3 regions of the Nodosilinea sp. AN01ver1 genome follow, and region 1 is predicted to be linked to each of the others. Evidence: predicted binding sites of a transcription regulator. Region 1 holds the regulator's gene; each other region holds the start of a gene.
What was found. The regulator HrcA, encoded in region 1, represses chaperone genes, less so after heat shock. The targets are predictions, from matches to a motif close to TTAGCACTCNNNANTNNNGAGTGCTAA.
Positions count from the first base shown of each region.

Region 2: the regulator HrcA is predicted to act here: its motif matches at 2,020-2,046, upstream of groES (co-chaperone GroES).
Region 3: the regulator HrcA is predicted to act here: its motif matches at 2,496-2,522, upstream of groL (chaperonin GroEL).

Region 1 is NZ_JBNXVS010000004.1:19,528-23,680, reverse strand. It holds gene ACQ4N7_RS05310 (LysR family transcriptional regulator) at 1-169, opposite strand, end outside; gene ACQ4N7_RS05305 (hypothetical protein) at 434-1,207, shown strand; gene ACQ4N7_RS05300 (2Fe-2S iron-sulfur cluster-binding protein) at 1,294-1,779, shown strand; gene hrcA (heat-inducible transcriptional repressor HrcA) at 1,860-2,954, shown strand; gene ACQ4N7_RS05290 (DUF4126 domain-containing protein) at 2,994-3,557, shown strand; gene hemH (ferrochelatase) at 3,748-4,153, opposite strand, start outside.
Region 2 is NZ_JBNXVS010000020.1:20,927-25,079, reverse strand. It holds gene crtB (cyanoexosortase B) at 1-30, opposite strand, end outside; gene ACQ4N7_RS16065 (DegT/DnrJ/EryC1/StrS family aminotransferase) at 211-1,395, opposite strand; gene ACQ4N7_RS16060 (Dethiobiotin synthetase) at 1,620-1,964, shown strand; gene groES (co-chaperone GroES) at 2,100-2,411, shown strand; gene groL (chaperonin GroEL) at 2,698-4,153, shown strand, end outside.
Region 3 is NZ_JBNXVS010000024.1:38,617-42,769, forward strand. It holds gene corA (magnesium/cobalt transporter CorA) at 1-648, opposite strand, end outside; gene groL (chaperonin GroEL) at 765-2,465, opposite strand; gene ACQ4N7_RS18035 (Tab2/Atab2 family RNA-binding protein) at 2,771-3,619, opposite strand; gene glgP (alpha-glucan family phosphorylase) at 3,625-4,153, opposite strand, start outside.

The sequences.
Region 1 (4,153 bases):
CACCTCGGTCAAACAGCGGTACATCCAGCTGGCGCTCCAGGTTTTGCACCTGCAGGCTAACCGCTGGCTGAGAGACATACAAACTGTCTGCCGCTCGTTTGAAACTGCCCTCCGCTGCAATGGCCTTGAGAATGCGCAGTTGGTCGAGCGTAAAAGGAAGGTCAGACATGGGCATTAACCCTAACGTACGATAATCCTGGGATGCCAACAAACCATGATAGTAGTGCAGGCCAGCCCCTGGCTGTCATCGCAACAGATGTCGCCGTAACAACCCTAGATAGACTCATGGCCTCAAGCCTAGTGTCGAATGAAGTCTGCCATCCTTAGATTACTTGGTTCAGGACATTCGACAACAAAAATTAGAGCGAGACCCCAAGGATTTATGAAACGTCAGGTGATCCAGAATGTCCTAAACTTACCCGGCATCTCTGGGATGGCGCTGATTGATGGGCGCAACCGACCCTTCTTTTTTGGGCCAGACATCAGCCTCAACTCCCATCAGCAGGATGCTCTCGCCCAGGGTATTCAGCAGGTGGTCGACACGACTCCGGCCCATTTCGATACCTTTTCGTTTCGGTTTGCCAACCAGCTCACCCACATCTATAAGCTTGAGCAGGGGTTGATTCTGCTGGTGCTGGTCACCGATCAAATGCCCCTCACCGACTACCGCACCGCCATCGGTCAGCTGAAGGCTACCCTGATCGAAGCTCCCCACAACGCTGTACCTACCTTTCGGCTGCTGGCTGGCTGCGTTACCCTGGGCAGCAGCGCTAGCACCACCGACCCCGCTGCGGCGCTTTCTCCGTCCCTCTCCCCTGCTGAGGGAGCTCAGCCTGAGCCAGCGGGCTCTAAACCGGGTACCCTAGCTCCAGGCCTACAGGAGGTGATAGCGGCCCTCAATCATCTCAGCAATGGGGCTACTCAGTATCTGGGCAAAACCATTGTCATCAACACCTGGAAGCAGTCTCGCCCGGCCCACCCCTGGCTAGAGCAGTTTGAGGTTCAGCGAGATGGCTACTTCGCCGCTGCCGCCCAGGGCCAGCTGCCGCTAACGGCGGAACAGCACCAGTGGATTAAGGACTGGGTTGCGGCCTTTATGGGGCGTGGTGGCAGAACCATCCGCAATTTTCAGGCCCTGGCGAGTAGTCGGCTTACTTCCCAGGAACAGGCCCTTTTGCTCGATCTCCCGTCTTCCCAGGACGGCTGAGCTTCAGGTGAGCCAGTGGCTCCGAGGTGGTGCTACCGCAGCCTGCCCAGGTGTTTCGTCTAGTCCTTATAACCCCCTTCTACCCCATGGCTAAAACCGTTCGCCTAGAGCCCATCGCCCAAGAAACCTCCGTTGAAACCAACGGCAACCTGCTATCGGTCTTGCTCAACAAAGATCTAGATGTGTTGAAAGAGTGTGGCGGTCGGGGCATGTGCGCCACCTGCCATATCTATGTGCAGTCGGGTATGGAGGCGTTGACCCCCATTAACCGCCGTGAGCAGCGGACGCTGGAAGTGATTACCTCCTGCAAGCCCAACTCGCGGCTGGCCTGCCAGGCCCGGGTGGTCGCCAACGGGGTGGTGGTCGAGCTGCCGCCGGGTATGTACGTTAACTCGCTGCAGGACATCGAGGCGTTGATTGGTCGGCGGGCCGATCAAGATCTGCTGCACCCGATTACAGGCGAGGTGCTGGTTGAGCAGGGCAAGCTGATTACGCGATCGGTGATTAGTCAGCTAGAGAAAACGGCTAGCTTTAAAGTGGGTGAGTTCTTTAGCCAGAGCAAAGATTTATAGGTCTACAGTTCATGGCCGAACCCCATAGAACATCTGTTATGGTAGGGCAATGCCGTAGTTGAGTTTTATACCAACCCCCTATGGACTCTGCTCTTTCCCTGAGTGCTCGCCACGAGCAGGTGCTACAGGCCACGATTCGTCACTATATTGCTACAGCAGAGCCGGTTGGGTCGCGGGCCTTGGCCCAGGAGTACGACCTGAAGGTAAGCCCAGCGACGGTGCGCAACACCATGGGCCTGCTGGAGAAATACGGCCTCCTTTACCAGCCCCACACCTCGGCGGGGCGAGTGCCTTCGGATTTTGGCTATCGGCTGTACGTTGATCGGCTGATGTCGCCCTCCACGCGGGTGGGGCGGCGGGTGGATGCTGCCCTGTCGGAGGAGCTGGACTGGGTGGGGCGCAGCCTGGAGTCGCTGCTGCGATCGGCCACCCAAATTTTGGCCCAAATCAGCGGCTATTTGGCCCTGATTACGGTGCCCCAGTCGAGTAGCGCGATTATTCGCCACATTCAGCTGGTGGCGGTAGATGGGGAGCAGGTGCTGATGGTGGTGCTGCTCGACTCGCTGGCGACCCAATCGGTGGTAGTGCAGCTGCCGGCGTTGCTGGGAGAACCGACTCAGCCGACGGAGGAACTGGGCCGTCGTCACCTCGAAATTTTGTCGAATTTTCTGAGTCACCACCTGCGGGGAAGGCCGCTGGCCGATGTGGCTACGCTGAACTGGGGCGATCTCGATGCTGATTTTCAGCACTACGGAGCGCTACTCTGCCAGGCGCTGGACAATCTGGCGCGGCGATCGCGGGCACCAGAAACGCCCCAGCTGGTGATTAGCGGTCTGTCGGAGGTGCTGCGCCAGCCCGAGTTTTCCGATGCCCAGCGAATTCAGTCGATTGTGCGGCTGCTGGAAGAAGGCCAGTCGCAGCTGTGGCCCCTGTTTTTTGACACTCCGCCCGTGGCAAGCCAAACGCTCAACGGCGTGGATGTGAAGGTTTGGATTGGGGCTGAGAACCCGCTAGAGCCCATGCAGGGCTGTGCGCTGGTCGTGTCGAACTACACTCGCTGCGACGCTTCTGTGGGCAGTGTGGGTGTACTGGGCCCCACCCGCATGGTCTACGAAAACGCTGTGGCCGTGGTCAAGGCGGCGGCAGACTACCTATCGACTGCCCTCAGCGCGTAGGGGTATCCCGAGTATGGCCCCAGTTGGGCAGGGAATGCCGTGATTATCACTGAACTGCTGGCAATTTTGTCGATCGCGGCGGCGACGGGGCTACGGTTGGCCCTGCCCCTGCTGCTGATTGGGCTGATGTCTGGCCCGCAGCTCTGGTCTAACGTGCCGCTGCTGTCGCGTCTGCCCCCAGCCCTGGTGTTGGGGATACTGGCCATCTGGTCTATGGCCGAGCTGATGCTGTCAAAAGATCGCTACAGCCAGCGTTTCTTTCAGATTCTTGAGCTGTTTTTGAGTCCTGGGGTAGGTGCCCTGGCCGGTTTGGCCGTAGCTAGAACCTTTGGCCTAGACGGCTGGATTAACCTGCTGATTGGCCTGATTAGCGGTCTATTAGCCCTGGTCATTCAGCTGCTGCAGGTGGGCTGGTTCTACCGCCCCCGCCGCCCGCCGCTGTGGCTTTTCTTTGTGGTAGATGGGCTTTGTATTGTGCTGGCGGTGCTGGCCTTTGATGCTCCTAACCAGGGGGGGATTATTGCGCTGCTGCTGCTGTGGCTGGTGATTCGAACGTCGTACCTGTGGCGGCACTGGCCGCGACGCTCAAAGCCGAAGCCCTAATACGGCTAGGGCATCAGGGCCTGGGGTTAAACGGCATGAGATGTAATGGTCCGGGGCACAAACCTTAGGGCGTACCACAATTGTGGCTAAAAGCTCGGTACATCAAGCCTTGCCACGCCCGACCAAAACGACAAGCTAGGGGCTGTAACCCTTGATTTTGGAACGTTTAGCAGCCATTTGATGACAGTCCTTAGAGAATGCCCACGAAGTGCAGGGGGCCGCGACCGCTGACCAGCTCCAGCAGTAGGGCTAAAAAGCCCACCATAGCCAGACGCCCGTTCCACACCTCGGCGACGGGGGTGAGGCCCCAGGCCGATCGCTCCTGGGGGTAAATCTTGACCTTTTTGTCGGGGTGCACCACATCGGAGAAAAGCTGGCGGGGGGCGGCCAGGGCTTCATTGACCATATCGGCCATATCGGTGATAAATCGGGGATGGGTGTTGAGGGCCGGCACCCGATGGAAGCCCGGGATCCCGGCCTCGTGGGCAATCTCCCGGTACTCCATGTCGATTTCTTGCAGGGTTTCGATGTGCTCGGAGACGAAACTGATGGGCACCACGACCAGGTCTTTAACGCCCTGCTGGGCCAGCTGCTCG
Region 2 (4,153 bases), on a different contig from region 1:
CAGGGTTGGGGTGAGGTAGCGGCGGCGCATGGGGAGTGGGTGGGTGGATGGGTAGGTGGGTGGGCGGGTGAGGAAGGTGAGGGGGTGGGGAAGGTGAGGGGGTGGGGAAGGTGAGGGTTCAAAGTGCAAAATCCAAAGTGCAAAGTGCAAAATTTTGAATTCTCAATTTTGAATTTTGAATTTGTTTTCACTCCTCATCCCCTCATTCCCTCATCCCCTCACTTCCTGCAAAAGGCTGGGCGATCGCACGGCGGCGACTGCTTCCACCATAGCGTCTACCACATAATCGACTTGCTCGATGGTCATGCCGGGGTACATGGGCAGCGAGAGAATTTCCTGGCTGAGGGCTTCGGCGGCGGGGAAGTGGCCGGGGCCATAGCCCAGGGAGCGAAAGGCGGGTTGCAGGTGGCAGGGAATGGGGTAATGGATGCCGGTCTGAACGCCAGCGGCGGTGAGCTGGGCCTGGAGTTCGGTTCGGCCCAGGGGGCAGGGCGGGGTGACGCGCACGACGTAGAGGTGATAGATGTGGCCGGGGCCAGCGTCGTTGCGCATGGGCACGATGCCGCACTCGGCCAGGGGAGCGAGCCTGCGATCGTAGTGCTGGGCGATCGCGTAGCGGGCCTGGTTCCAGCCCTGTAGGTAGGGCAGTTTGACGTTGAGTACGGCGGCTTGCAGGGTGTCGAGGCGGCTGTTGGTGCCCTGGGGTTCGGTGTGGTAGTACTTGCTGGTGGCCCCGTAGTTGCGCAGCGATCGCGCCGTTTTTGCCACCTGTTCATCTGGTGTCACCAGCATGCCGCCATCGCCCAGGGCACCGAGGTTTTTGCTGGGGTAAAAGCTAAAGGCGGCCCCCAGCCCCAGCGAACCAGCAGTGTAGCCGTCGCGCTGGGCCAGGTGGGCCTGGGCGGCGTCTTCAAACACAATCAGGCGGTGGCGACTGGCTAGGTTGAGCAGCGCCTGGGGCGACACCATTTGGCCGTAGAGGTGCACGGGCACGATGGCGCGGGTGCGGGGGGTAATGGCCTGCTCGGCGGCGGCGAGATCGACTAGGGCGGTGGCGCGATCGCAGTCGACCAGCACAGGCGTTGCCCCCGCCCGCAGCACCCCAATCAGCGTGGCGACAAAGGTGTTGGCCGGCAAAATCACCTCATCCCCGGCGGTAAGGCCGCAGGCCATCAACCCGAGGGCGATCGCATCGGTACCGCAGCCGACCCCCACCCCAAAGCGAGTGCCACAGGCCGCCGCAAAATTAACTTCAAAATCGCTCAGAGCCTGACCCAGCACAAAGTCGCCCTGAGTCATGACGGCATTCATCACCCCTTGCATAGCCTCCTGCAGGGGCGCATGCTGCCAGGTCAAATCCACAAAGGGAATAGTCGGTGGAGAAGCGATGGTCATACTCACCTATCGAGGTCGGGGTTAACAACTGACGCCCGCCAGTCACGCTCAGCTTGCCCCAAACCCAAGACGCCTTATCAGCCCGCCAGGAGTCGCAACTTTAAGTTCAATACCGCTGAAATAGGGCTCAGGCAGTAAACTGGGGCAGATATCGCTTTGGCTCGATCGCAGCCGACCAGCACGCGCGGGGATCAATACATCCCAATTCAGCTACCGTTACCCCTATGGATTTTGAAACCGCTCACACCTTTGTGGTGCGCCAAACCCTCGGCACCAGCGACGACTTGCCCGATACCTTTATCGCCTGCTTGCGCCAGGGCAAACCGCCTATTCCTGGCCAGGTAACCTCCCTGCTGCTCGCCCTCAAGGTGCTGTTTGAAGGGCTCAAATCGGAACCAACCCTCGATCGCACTCTCATCAAAGCCCTGTTTATTCTCTCCTACGAGAGCCGCCAGCTCTACGCCCAGGGGCAAAAGGCGGGCGTCGTCTGGCCACCCCTGCTCGACGAAGACCTGGGGCGCATTGGCAAGGTGGCAACGTCGATTGTGTTCGGCGAATGGGTGAGTTGAGTTCGGCAAACCACACCTTTCAGAGAATTGCTGAAGGAACGTTCTGGCGGCTAAATTAGCACTCAGGAAGCGAGAGTGCTAAATCGCTTCCAACCATTCTTAATCCTTTTATTGCCAACTATTTGGAGGTACAACATGGCAGCTGTCACCCTGAGTGTGTCAACTGTTAAACCTTTGGGCGATCGCATTTTGGTCAAGGTCAGCGCCGCTGAAGAAAAAACCGCCGGCGGTATTTTGCTGCCCGACACCGCTAAAGAAAAGCCCCAGGTGGGCGAAGTGGTGCAGGTTGGCCCCGGCAAGCGCAACGACGATGGCTCGTTCCAGACGATGGAAGTCAAGGTCGGCGACAAGGTGCTCTACTCCAAATATGCCGGTACCGATATCAAGCTTGGCACCGACGACTACGTGCTGCTGCGCGAGTCCGACGTTCTTGCCGCCCTAGCGTAACCCCATTTTGGCTAGGTAGGGTGGGCACCGCCCACCGTTAACCTGAGCGATCGCAGCTCAACCTGTAGGGTGCATCCGCGCTAGCGATGCACCGCTCAAAAAACTCCTTAGCGGGCTGTCTCATCCATTCGAAACATCCCTCTGAGTAAGCTCGGTGCGTTACGGCTGCGCCTAACACACCCTACAAAATCATTACCTGGTGCGTCAGGCATTGCCGTGACACACCCTACAACCTCAAACCCACCGCAGTTAGTCAACCATTCTTGCTGGGAGGATTTTTTCACCTATGGCTAAGTCGATTACCTACAACGAAGATGCCCGTCGCGCCCTGGAGCGCGGTTTCGACATGCTGGCCGAAGCCGTCGCCGTCACCCTCGGCCCCAAAGGCCGCAACGTGGTGCTGGAGAAAAAGTACGGCGCGCCCCAAATCATCAACGACGGCATCACCATCGCTAAAGAAATTGAGCTAGAAGACCATATTGAAAATACCGCCGTCTCCCTGCTGCGCCAGGCGGCGAGCAAAACCAACGATGCTGCGGGCGACGGTACCACCACCGCTACGGTGCTGGGCCATGCGATCGTCAAAGAAGGGCTGCGCAACGTCGCCGCTGGTGCCAACGCCATCTCGCTGAAGCGCGGCATCGACAAAGCCACCGCCTTCCTGGTCGAAAAAATTGCCGAGCACGCCCGCCCCGTTGGCGACTCCAAATCGATCGCCCAGGTGGGTGCCATCTCCGCCGGTAACGACGACGAAGTGGGCCAGATGATCGCCGACGCCATGGATAAAGTCGGTCGCGAAGGCGTCATTTCCCTCGAAGAAGGCAAATCCATGACCACCGAACTGGAGGTCACCGAGGGCATGCGCTTCGACAAGGGCTACCTGTCGCCCTACTTCGTCACCGACACCGAGCGCATGGAAGCGGTGCTGGATGAGCCCTACATCCTGATTACTGACAAGAAAATTGCCCTGGTGCAGGATCTGGTGCCCGTGCTGGAGCAAGTCGCCCGCTCCGGCAAGCCCCTGATGATCATCGCTGAGGACATTGAGAAAGAGGCCCTGGCCACCCTGGTGGTCAACCGCATGCGCGGCGTGCTGAATGTGGCCGCTGTGAAAGCGCCTGGGTTCGGCGATCGCCGCAAGGCCATGCTCGAAGACATCGCCGTGCTCACTGGTGGCCAGGTGATCTCTGAAGACACCGGCCTCAAGCTCGACAACGTGAAGGTCGACATGCTGGGCAGCGCTCGCCGCATCACCATCACCAAAGACACCACCACCGTGGTGGCTGAGGGCAACGAGCAACAGGTCAAAGCCCGCTGCGAGCAAATCCGTCGCCAGATCGAGGAAACCGACTCGACCTACGATAAAGAGAAGCTGCAGGAGCGCCTGGCCAAGCTCTCTGGCGGTGTGGCCGTAGTCAAAGTCGGGGCCGCCACCGAAACCGAGATGAAGGACCGCAAGCTGCGCCTCGAAGACGCCATCAACGCCACCAAAGCGGCGGTTGAAGAGGGCATCGTCCCCGGCGGCGGCACCACCCTGGCCCACCTGGCTCCCCAGCTCGAAGCCTGGGCCAGCGACAACCTCAGCGGCGAAGAGCTGCTGGGTGCCCAGATCGTCACCCGCGCCCTCACCGCCCCCCTCAGCCGCATCGCTGAGAATGCGGGCTTCAACGGGGCCGTTATCGTTGAGCAGGTGAAGGAGAAGGACTTCAACATCGGCTACAACGCGGCCAACAACCAGTTCG
Region 3 (4,153 bases), on a different contig from region 1:
GTAGGCGGCGTTTTGGCGGCGAATGGTGCCGGTACCCCGACGGATGCGATCGCGCACCGGACCAAAGGAATCCCACTCGGGCTCTTCCTGAAAGGTGATCAAAAACCCCTGGCCCAGCACAAAACTGACCTGCTCGCTGCCAACCCCGGTGCCCGAAGGCTTGGGCCGCACCATCTGCATAATGATCAAAATTTTGTCGTCGTAAAAGTCGATTTTGGGCCGGTGGGGCACGTTGACAATGTCTTCGAGCAGCAGCGGATGCAGGCCGAAGGTCTGGCCCATGTCGATCAGCGTTTTTTCGGTGCCCAGCCCGCGAGCGTCAAGCCAGGTCACACTGTCGCTTACCCCCAGCGCAGAGCACTCCTCAGGATGGTCGATGGTGGCGGTGCGCACGGCATCGGGGCCGTAGTCAATCAAAAACAGCTCCGTGGGCAGGGCATCGGGGGGAATCCTCAGCGTCCCGGGAAGCGCGCCAGGGGGCGAATATCGGTATTCAAACAGGCCGTCGCCATCGCGATCGACAACAGGGGCGAGGTCGCAGTGGGGGCCGCTGGGCTTGACCGTCGCCGCGCCAAAACTATCCGCCGCCGATGGCAGTGAGCTTGGCGAGGTCGCCTCAGAGTCTAAATTGTGTCCTTGCTGCGACATCACCTTACTCCACTAGTTTTTGCCACTTAAAAAGGATAGGGGCACAGCCGTAGCTGCACCCCTAGAGGTTAAGCATTTATTCAGAGATGGCCGTCTGGGGGATGACCGGTGGCGGGCTACATCATGCCCATGCCGCCCATGCCGCCCATGCCGCCCATGCCACCCATGCCGCCCATGCCACCCATGCCGCCCATGCCGCCCATACCGCCCATGCCAGGGTCGCCAGCGGGGGCAGGAGGCTCAGGAATTTCGGCCACCAGGGCTTCGGTGGTGAGCACCATGCCCGCGATCGAGGCGGCATCCTGCAGGCCCGATCGCACGACCTTAGCCGGGTCGATAATACCGGCCTGAATCAGGTCTTCGTAGGCACCCGTGAGGGCGTTGTAGCCCATGGGGAAGTCCATCGCTTTTACCTTTTCGACGATGACCGAGCCCTGCTGGCCAGCATTGTCGGCGATTTGGCGCAGGGGCGCTTCCACCGCCCGCATGACAATGTCAACGCCAATGGCCTCTTCGGCACTGAGGGAGGCCTTGAGCGCCTCTAGCTTGGGGGCCAGGTGCAGCAGGGTGGCCCCACCGCCGGGGACGATGCCTTCTTCAACAGCCGCCTTGGTGGCGCTGAGGGCGTCGTCAATGCGCAGCTTGCGGTCTTTGAGTTCGGTTTCGGTGGCGGCCCCAACTTTGATCACGGCAACGCCGCCCGCCAGCTTGGCCAGCCGCTCGGAGAGCTTTTCTTTGTCGTACTCAGAGTCGGTGCGCTCTAGCTCCTGGCGAATCTGAGCGATCCGCTTGTCGATGTCGCCCTTGTTGCCCGCGTCGGAAACCAGGGTGGTGGTGTCTTTGGTGATGGTGGCCTTGGTGGCGGTGCCCAGCATCGACAGGTCAGCGGTGTCGAGGCTGAGGCCCACTTCTTCGGAGATCACCTGACCGCCCGTGAGCACGGCGATGTCTTGCAGCATGGCCTTGCGGCGATCGCCAAAGCTAGGCGCTTTGATAGCGGCGACATTCAGCACGCCACGGGCCTTGTTGACCACCAGGGTAGCCAGAGCCTCGCCCTCGATGTCTTCAGCAATGATCAGCAGGGGGGCACCCTCACGGGCGACGCGCTCCAGCACCGAGACCAGATCCTGAATGGAGCCGATTTTTTTATCGGTAATCAGCACGCGGGCGTTGTCGAGTTCGGTCACCATGCGCTCCTGGTCGGTGACGAAGTAGGGAGAAATATAGCCGCGATCGAACTGCATCCCTTCGACAACGTCCAGTTCGGTGTAGAGCGACTTGGATTCTTCCACCGTGATGACGCCGTCTTTGGTGACTTTGTCCATGGCTTCGGCGATCATGTGGCCGATTTCTTCGTCGCTGCCAGCGGACACTGTAGCGACCTGAGCAATGGTAGCGTTGCCTTCGACGGGCTTGGCCACGGCGGCAATTTCGCTCACCAGAGCGTTTACAGCCTTCTCGATACCGCGCCGTAGGCTGACGGGGTTGGTGCCAGCGGCCACGTTCTTGAGACCCTCTTTAACCATGGCCTGGGCCAGTACGGTGGCGGTGGTGGTGCCGTCGCCCGCCAGGTCTTTGGTCTTAGAAGCCACCTCTTGCATGAGGCGCGCACCCAGATTCTCGAAGGGATCTTCTAGGTCAATTTCTTTGGCAATGGTGATGCCGTCGTTGACGATCTGGGGTGCCCCGTACTTTTTCTCGAGCACAACGTTGCGCCCCCTGGGACCGAGGGTAATTTTAACAGCGTCAGCTAGGGCGTTGACGCCTTTTTCGAGGGCCTGCCGCGACGCCTCATCAAAGGAAACTCGTTTTGCCATGTCCTGTCTTTCAGCTCTCCAGAGACAAACTTAGCACTCACTGCGTGCGAGTGCTAACCCAGCCAGATTACCGCTGTTAGCGCCGGTCGGTAAGTCGCAATAACCGATCCTCGACAAATCCTCAGTTCAGTGGGCTTCGGCAAAAAAGAGCAGGATTAGGGAAATGCTCTTTTGGTAGATGATCGCTCCCTTCGACTCCGCTCAGGGAACACCTTCGACTCCGCTCAGGGAACACCTTCGACTCCGCTCAGGAATCGGTCGCTGAGCGGAGTCGAAGCGTCCGTCTGGGATGAACCTAACATCCTTCAGGGAGACTGTTGTAAAAGCCACAGACCGGTGGTAGTCATGCCCGAGCCGTCGGGGCGCACCAGCAAAAAGTGCAGGCCCCGACTGTCCCGCTTGCGCTGCTCAAACCGCTGCCCGGCCTGGGATACATCGGCGTCGCTAAAGGTGGTGAAGACCCAGCGATCGCTCAGTCCAGCCTCCAGAATCAGCCCGTCGGGTTCTCCCCGCAGGTAGCTCAACCAGGCGGGGGAGTGGGCCTGAATCCACTGGGCCAGGGCCATTGCCTGCCGCCCCGCATCTACCACCACCCCAGGAATAGGGGTCGTGCTGGCCAGGCCCAGGCGCGAGGGCATTAGGTTGTCAGGCAGATGGCGCAGGGGGATGGGTTCGTAGGGCAGGGTTTGCTCAAAGTCGTAGGCCGACAGGGCGGTAAAGCCCCAGCGGTCTCCCCACAGCTGCTCGGGCAGGGGCACCGGGGGCGGCGACTCGATGTGCAGCGGGTTATAGGGAATGGGGATGGCGTTGGGCTGGGCGGGGTACCACTTGGCCCGCTGCTGTAGCCACTGGTGCAGGGCCGGGGTGTGGCGGGTAGGCTCGACGGCAATGCCCAGCGGTTCGCAGGCGGTGGTCAGCAGCGACAGAGCCTGGGGACGAAACACCTGGATTTGGCTGGGCGTCACGCCCGCTTTTTGAATGGCGATCGCGATCTGCTCAGTCACCCAGGCTTTGTTGATCGCGGCCTGGGGCGCTGTGGCTCCGTAGCTAAAACCAAAGTCGTCGCTGCACAGCAGCAGTTCCCACAGGGGTGCGCCGCTGTCGCTAGCCAGGGGTGGACGGTGCAGATCGGCCTGCCAGACGGGCTTAGACACCGTACTCACGACGAAACAGAGCTAACCGCCACCGGGCCAGGGCTGGGCACGTACATCTGGGTGAGGTACTCGGCTACCATGCGATCGCTGTTGTAGTGGGGCGCGCAGGAGTGAATCGACGCCTTCATCATCGCGATCCACTGGCGGGGCAGCCCGGCGCGATCGCGCTGGTAGTACAGGGGCGCAATGTGGTGCTCCAGCAGGTCGTAGAGCGAGTCGGCATCCTGCTGGTTTTGGCTGTCGGGGTCGGGGCTGGCTTTGCCGATCACCCAGCCGTTGGCCACCTGGCCGCCGCCTCCGGGGCGGTAAGCCTCGGCCCACCAGCCGTCGAGGGTGGCGCAGTTGAGACCGCCGTTGAGGGCCACCTTTTGGCCGCTGGTGCCCGAGGCCTCGGGGCGACGGGGATGGTTGAGCCACAGGTCGACGCCGGGCAGCAGCAGCTTGGCCACCGCCATGTCGTAGTCTTCGATAAAAGCGACGCGATCGCGCAGGGCCGGGTGGCGGCACCACTCCATCAGCCGCTGAATAATGCGC